2 regions of the Bacillus infantis NRRL B-14911 genome follow, and region 2 is predicted to be linked to the other one. Evidence: riboswitches for the same ligand, from Rfam matches in the RefSeq annotation. Region 2 holds a riboswitch; the other holds the start of a gene.
What was found. Region 2 has a riboswitch for thiamine pyrophosphate ahead of thiW (energy coupling factor transporter S component ThiW). Riboswitches for the same ligand answer to the same signal wherever they lie in the genome.
Positions count from the first base shown of each region.

Region 1: linked by a shared signal. The riboswitch ahead of thiM (hydroxyethylthiazole kinase) and the one ahead of thiW (energy coupling factor transporter S component ThiW) in region 2 are both predicted to bind thiamine pyrophosphate.

Region 1 covers NC_022524.1:2,426,631-2,430,040, reverse strand. Annotated here, with positions in the region: gene N288_RS12145 (ATP-binding sensor histidine kinase) at 1-1,132, shown strand, start outside; TPP riboswitch at 1,194-1,307, shown strand; gene thiM (hydroxyethylthiazole kinase) at 1,385-2,200, shown strand; gene thiD (bifunctional hydroxymethylpyrimidine kinase/phosphomethylpyrimidine kinase) at 2,201-3,034, shown strand; gene thiE (thiamine phosphate synthase) at 3,021-3,410, shown strand, end outside.
Region 2 covers NC_022524.1:2,707,387-2,710,796, reverse strand. Annotated here, with positions in the region: gene N288_RS13740 (manganese catalase) at 1-63, shown strand, start outside; gene N288_RS13735 (hypothetical protein) at 138-404, opposite strand; gene N288_RS13730 (DedA family protein) at 627-1,232, shown strand; TPP riboswitch at 1,289-1,399, shown strand; TPP riboswitch at 1,636-1,746, shown strand; gene thiW (energy coupling factor transporter S component ThiW) at 1,825-2,376, shown strand; gene N288_RS13720 (solute carrier family 23 protein) at 2,342-3,410, shown strand, end outside.

The DNA.
Region 1 (3,410 bases), 280 kb from region 2:
GGGTGAACGGCCAAAACGCTTCGAGCCGGTCCAAGGAAGAGAAATGCTGTCCGAACAGGCAATAGAACTTGCAGAGCTGAGCAGAGAAGGAATCATTCTTGATTATGCCTGTGAAAACAGTCTGATTTCAGGGGATCCTTATGTCAAAAGGATGCTGTTGAAGTCGCTCATTTGCCTGCCGATCCTGAATAAGGGTGAAGTAAAGGGTATGATGTACCTGGAAAACAACCAGATTTCGCATGCATTCACAAAAGAAAATCTCCGGGTTCTTGAATTGATTGCCTCTCAGGCAGCCATATCTTTGGAAAATGCAGATCTGTATGAGAGGATGGAAGCAAGGGTTGCCCGGCGGACCGAAGAGCTGAATGAAGCAAATATCCGCCTGGAGAGGGCCAATAAAGAACTCGACCGCTCAAGGCAGGCAAAGAACACTATATTATCAGACATCTCTCATGATTTAAGGTCTCCGCTTGCTGCCGTTAAGGGCTATATAGAAGCTGTGCAGGAGGGTATTGCCGAATCAGAAGAGCAAAAAAGAGAATTTCTTCAGCGAAGTGTCAGCCGCCTGAATGAACTGAATGTCCTGATCCGCGACTTGTTTGATCTTTCCCGTATGGAGGCTGGCCAAATACGGTTTGAGATGGATTATTTGCCCCTTGGCCAGATGCTGGTCAATATTAGGAAGCAATTTAAATTTGAAGCCGAAAAGAAAGGACTTTATTTTGTCCTGGATCTGGAAAACACGAATGTTGAGAATGTTCCGTTGGTGGAGGCAGATCCCGCCCGTCTGCTGCAGGCCTTCTCCAATCTGGTCTCAAACAGCATCAGGCATACAGAGACTGGCGGTTTGATCCTTAGCGCCAGGCTGGCATCCCAGGGCGGAAGTGTCAGGATATGCCTGTCAGATACCGGCAGCGGCATCCCGGCTGCAAGGCTTCCATTTATTTTTGACAGGAACTATACCAAGGCAAGCAGTAACAGCAGGACGGCCGGAAATGGCATCGGACTTTCGATTACAAGGGAAATCATCGCAAGGCATAATGGTAAAATTTGGGCCGAGAGCAATGAAGGAGAAGGGACTTCCGTTTTCATTGAACTGCCAATCTATCATTTTGCCGCAGAAATGGTTTAGTAAATGATTATCGCTTTACGCCGGGGACAAAAAAAGATACTATGTAATTGTCAATCTAATAAGCAACTACTGGGGGTGCCTGCGGAAAGCAGGCTGAGAGAAAAACTGGCCCGTTTTTTAACCCTTTGGACCTGATCTGGATGATGCCAGCGTAGGAAAGTAGCGAAGTGGAACTATTTGCTATATTTTTATGCACAATTGCCAGGTCCTTTTCAGGGCCTGGCTTTTTTGCTGCTGAAAGGAGAAAAGGGAATGAATACAATAGAGATAGCAGTGATGCTGGAAAAGCTTAGGGCTGAAAAGCCGCTTGTACATAATATCACCAATATGGTTGTCACCAATTTTACCGCTAACGGCCTGCTGGCGCTGGGGGCATCGCCTGTCATGGCTCATGCTGCAGAAGAAGCTGCCGATATGGCCGGCATTGCAGGGGCGCTGGTCCTGAACATCGGCACTCTTACTTCCCCTGTGGTAAAATCTATGAAACTTGCGGGAGAATCAGCGGGCAGAAACTCAGTGCCGATCATCCTTGACCCGGTCGGGGCAGGTGCAACAGCTTACAGGACTGAAACAGGCAGAAACCTTCTCGAAGAGCTGCCGATCTCCATTTTGCGCGGCAATGCAGCCGAAATATCTCACCTTGCCGGAAAAGGAGGAGAAATTAAAGGTGTTGACGGCGGGGAAGCCGGCAACCCGGAAGAGACAGCCCTTCTTGCTGCAAAACTGTTCAACACCGTAACTGTTATTACAGGGAAGGAGGACATCATTTCTGATGGAATAACAGTTGTCCGGATCAGTGGCGGAAGCAGCCTCCTTACAAAAGTTACAGGAACCGGCTGCCTGCTGTCATCGGTCATAGGCGCTTTCCATGCAATTGAATCAGACTCACTGAAAGCCGCGGCGGCTGCGCTGGCTGTATACTCTGCAGCGGCAGAAATGGCTGCAGAAGCAGCGGGAAACAAAGGACCTGGAACCTTTCAAATAGAGCTGCTTAACAGCCTTGCCCTGCTTAAGGGTGAGGATCTTGAAAACAGGACGGACATTACTGTCCTCAAAGGAGAAATATAAATGAATATTAAGAAAGCATTGACAATAGCGGGTTCGGACAGTGGAGGCGGAGCCGGAATCCAGGCTGACCTTAAGACCTTCCAGGAACTTGGTGTCTATGGCATGTCAGCACTGACAGCAATCACCGCTCAGAATACCACTGGCGTGCAGGCGGTCTTCCCGATGACGGCCGAAGCTGTAGGTAAACAGATAGAGAGCATTGGAAGCGACATGGGGACGGATGCTTTAAAAACGGGCATGCTTTTTGATGCAGACATCATTAAAGCTGTTTCTGCTGTTATCAGCCATTATCAATGGACAAAGGTGGTCGTCGATCCTGTGATGATTGCCAAGGGAGGGGCTAGCCTCCTGCAGGAAAGCGCCATGGCAGCCCTGAAGGAACATTTACTCCCGCTCGCACTAATCATCACCCCTAATATTCCTGAAGCAGAAGCAATAACCGGCATGAAAATCTCTTCTTTAGCCGAACGGAAAGAAGCTGCCAGGAGATTATGTGCGCTCGGCGCTCACAATGTAGTCATTAAAGGGGGGCATGAAACAGGAAATCAAGAAGCTGCTGCTGATTTGCTTTTTGATGGAAGCAGCTTTGATGTGTTTGAAGGCAGGAGGGTGGATACAGTCAATACCCATGGGACCGGCTGCACCTTTTCAGCAGCAATCACGGCAGGACTGGCGAAGGGGCTTTCTGTAAAGGAGAGTGTCCGGCTTGGAAAAGACTTCATCCAGGCAGCCATCGAAGATGATCTTCTCCTTGGGAGCGGCCACGGCCCGACAAACCACTGGGCATATAACAATAGACAGAAAGCAGAGGGCTTGGCATATGGCGCGAATTGACAGTCAAAGAATGAAAGAGCTGTTAAAGGTCTATTTTATCATGGGAAGCACGAACTGCACTAAGAATCCGGATATGGTTATGAAAGAGGCGATTAAAGGCGGGATCTCCCTTTTTCAGTACAGGGAGAAAGGGGCAGGATGTCTTGGCAGGCAAGAAAAATACGTGCTTGCAGAGCAGCTTCAGCGGATGTGCAGGACAGGGGGCATTCCTTTTATCATCAACGATGACATAGAACTGGCATGTGAAATCGGCGCAGACGGCGTCCATATTGGGCAGGAGGACGAGCCGGCCGAAGCAGTACGGGAGAAAATCGGGGATAAGATTTTGGGGGTATCTGCCCATACACTTGTGGAAGCGAACGAAGCTGTCAGGGCT
Region 2 (3,410 bases):
GGCCCGATTTATATTCATGGAACAATGCCGTCTGGACAGACACCGCCTCCATCCCAATTTTAATTACGCATAAAAGAGAAGATCCGCCCCTAATCACTGGCGGATCTTTTTTCGGCTCAGGTAAGTTCTTAACAAAATTAAAAATGTACCTTCAGCAGCTTTAGCTTGCGATCTATGACAACGTAAAAATAAGCGGCAGGACTTTTTGCAGGCTGGGATGATTTCATTTTCCTCATCAGTACCCTTAATGATTCTACAGCAGCAGGCAATATAGCTTCCTCGTCATTTCCCAACCCGTTTTTTTTAGCAGCAAGGAGTACTTTATTCCACAATTCTGCAGATGCTTCATCATCCTCCATAAGATAACGTGCCATGCAGGCAAAAGCATCAGGGATAGCTTTCATGGACATCCTCCTCATTAAGAGTCTCCATAAAACATATGCACTTCAAGAACAAATGTTCTTGTTTTTGGTCTTGTGCAAGTTATTGTTTGATTATTTTTCAGGATGAGTTATTCTAATTTCATCTGAATGGCCTGAACTTATAGGGAATTTCCTTTTCCTGAAGGGGAGGAAACAGAATTTAACGTTAATTAACTGATATGCTTTTTCGTCTTGGGAGGTATTATGGAGAACTGGATTAAAGATGTGATTGAACAATTCGGATATGCAGGAATTTTCCTGCTGATTGCGCTTGAGAACATTTTTCCCCCTATCCCGTCTGAAATTATATTGACATTTGGCGGCTTCATGACGGCACAAACAAATATTACTGTTATTGGAACGATTGCAGCGGCTACCCTTGGCTCGACAGTGGGCGCTGCTTTGCTATACGGGGCGGGCCTTTTACTGAGCCGAAACAGGTTTGAGAGAATGATAGACAGGTGGGGAGGCATACTCCGCCTGAAAAAGGCTGATTTAGATAAAGCTTTTGGATGGTTTGACCGCTACGGTTATTGGACAATTCTGATATGCCGGATGATCCCGCTGGTAAGAAGCCTGATTTCCATTCCTGCCGGGATGGCAAAAATGAACTTTCCGCTGTTTCTGCTATTTACAGTCATCGGCACATTGATCTGGAATACAATCCTTGTAAATATTGGAGCGGCCTTTGGTGATTCATGGGAAACGGCAGTGGGGTATCTGGATATGTATTCTAATGTGGTGTATATGCTGATTGCGGCGGCTGTTATTGGCGCAGCTTTCTTTTTGATCAGGCGCAGGAAGAAATAAACATTGTCTTTACTTTTGACAGTAACAAAGTTATGATGATTCTTAATTGGATATTGTGTGACTGCTAGGGGTGTCCGCACAGGCGGGCTGAGAGGAAAACCGATGTTTTTTAACCCTTTGGACCTGAACTGGATCATGCCAGCGTAGGAAAGTAGAATGAGCAACAGTACTTTTTTTATGTGTGCAAAAGCCTGGTCCTTCTTTCATATGGGGACCGGGCTTTTTTAGTGGGGATCAAAAGAGCAGTAATCTTAAAATTGATTGGAAGCCTATATCAGTTCCTTCTTGATAGATTCCTATACCAGCAGGAATTAACGGTAAAATGGCCGGCACTTCATTTTAAAAACTCTAAGCCAGGCCGTTAAAGGTCTAAACAGCCTTATATCCAAGATAAGTTAATACATAAAAGCACTGGGGGAGCCGGAGGAGTCCGGCTGAGAGTGGGCCTTTTTCGGCCCTGACCCTTATACCTGATCCGGGTTATGCCGGCGGAGGGAAGTGCGGGATTTTATGCTGCGGCTGGCAAAGAGCCGGCATGTTAACCCCTCCGCCTCCATTCCCTCAGTGCAAATTAGCATGGAGGGATTTTTGTATGGGTAAAACACAAAGATTAACTGCTGCTGCAATGATGGCTGCAGTGGGAACGCTGTCAGGCAGCATGCTGTATATTCCGCTTGGCTTTACAAAAGTATTCCCGGTCCAACATCTGCTGAATGTGCTGTCAGCCGTATTGCTTGGCCCTTATTACACCGTGGCACAGGCGTTATGTATATCGCTGCTCAGGAATCTAATGGGAACCGGCTCAGTATTTGCTTTTCCAGGGAGCATGGCAGGTGCGCTGCTTGCAGCGCTTCTCTACAGCAGGACAAAAAAGCTGTCGATGGCCTTTACTGGGGAAGTGATTGGCACCGGCATCATCGGTGCGCTCCTTTCATATCCGCTTGCCACCATGATCATGGGGCAGAAGGCCGCACTATTCGGCTTTATTCCGCTCTTTATCTTCAGTTCGACTGCCGGAGCCCTACTGGGAATCATTATTTTGGCCATTCTGAAGAAAAAACGGACACCGATTTTCGAACAGGTCAATTTAAAGGATGAGGAGAATGAAGATGGACGAAAGAAGAACAGAATCCAGCACGGATGAGATATTAATAGGATTGGAAGAAAAGCTTCCGCCGGGAAAAACCGTTTTATATGGGCTCCAGCACGTTTTTGTCTCGAATGTCTGGCTGGATCCCATCTTTGTGGCAGCTATGATCGGACTGCCATTTGCATTATCGGCTAATATGGTGAACAGCATCTTCATTGCAGCCGGTATTGTCACCTTTATACAGGCGACAAAGCTGGTCCGCCTGCCGATCATTCAGGGACCGTCAGCTGCATTTGATGCAATTATGATTTCAGCCGGCAAGGCGAATGGGCTTGCTGCAGCAACCGGGGGCATCCTGGTGAGTGCCGCCATTGTGTTCCTTTTATCAATAACCGGGGTGCTTGGGCGCTTGAGGGCCCTGTTCACACCAGTCATCTCCGGGACCGTCATTTTCTTAGTCGGGATCTCGCTTGCCGGGTTCACTTTGCATGAATTTCTGGGAGGCTCTCCGGGTGATGAAGGGTTTGCCAGTCCATCAACCCTGCTGCTGTCGATAACAACAGCTTTGATTGTCCTTGGCCTTTCTTTGTTCGGAAAAGGTCTTTGGAAGTCTTTTTCGTTTTTGATTGCTTTGATTGCAGGCGATGCACTTGCTTTTTCGCTGGGAAAAGCTGATTTTGCCATGATCAAGGAAAGTGCATGGTTTGGCCTTCCACAGTTGCTTCCGTATGGACTTACATTTGAATGGGCAGCCTTCCTGACCTTTTTCATTGCGTATCTTGTGGCTGTAATAGAGGCAATGGGCGTTTATCAGGCGTCCTCTGCGATGCTGAAAACGGAGCTGACAGCCAAAAGGATCCGCGGCGGTTTTGCGGGAGAGTCGGCGGGCTCTTTTGTGTCAGCGTTGATCGGCGGATTTCCGACGACAGCTTATGCGCAGAATGTCGGCCTGCTGCGTTTGACCGGGGTTGGCTCAAGATACCCGGTCATGGCTGCTGCTGTCATCTTCCTGGTGCTCGGGCTTGTGCCTAAAGCGGGCGCACTCCTGGCTCTGACGCCGGCCCCGGTTGTCGGCGGAATCTTCCTGC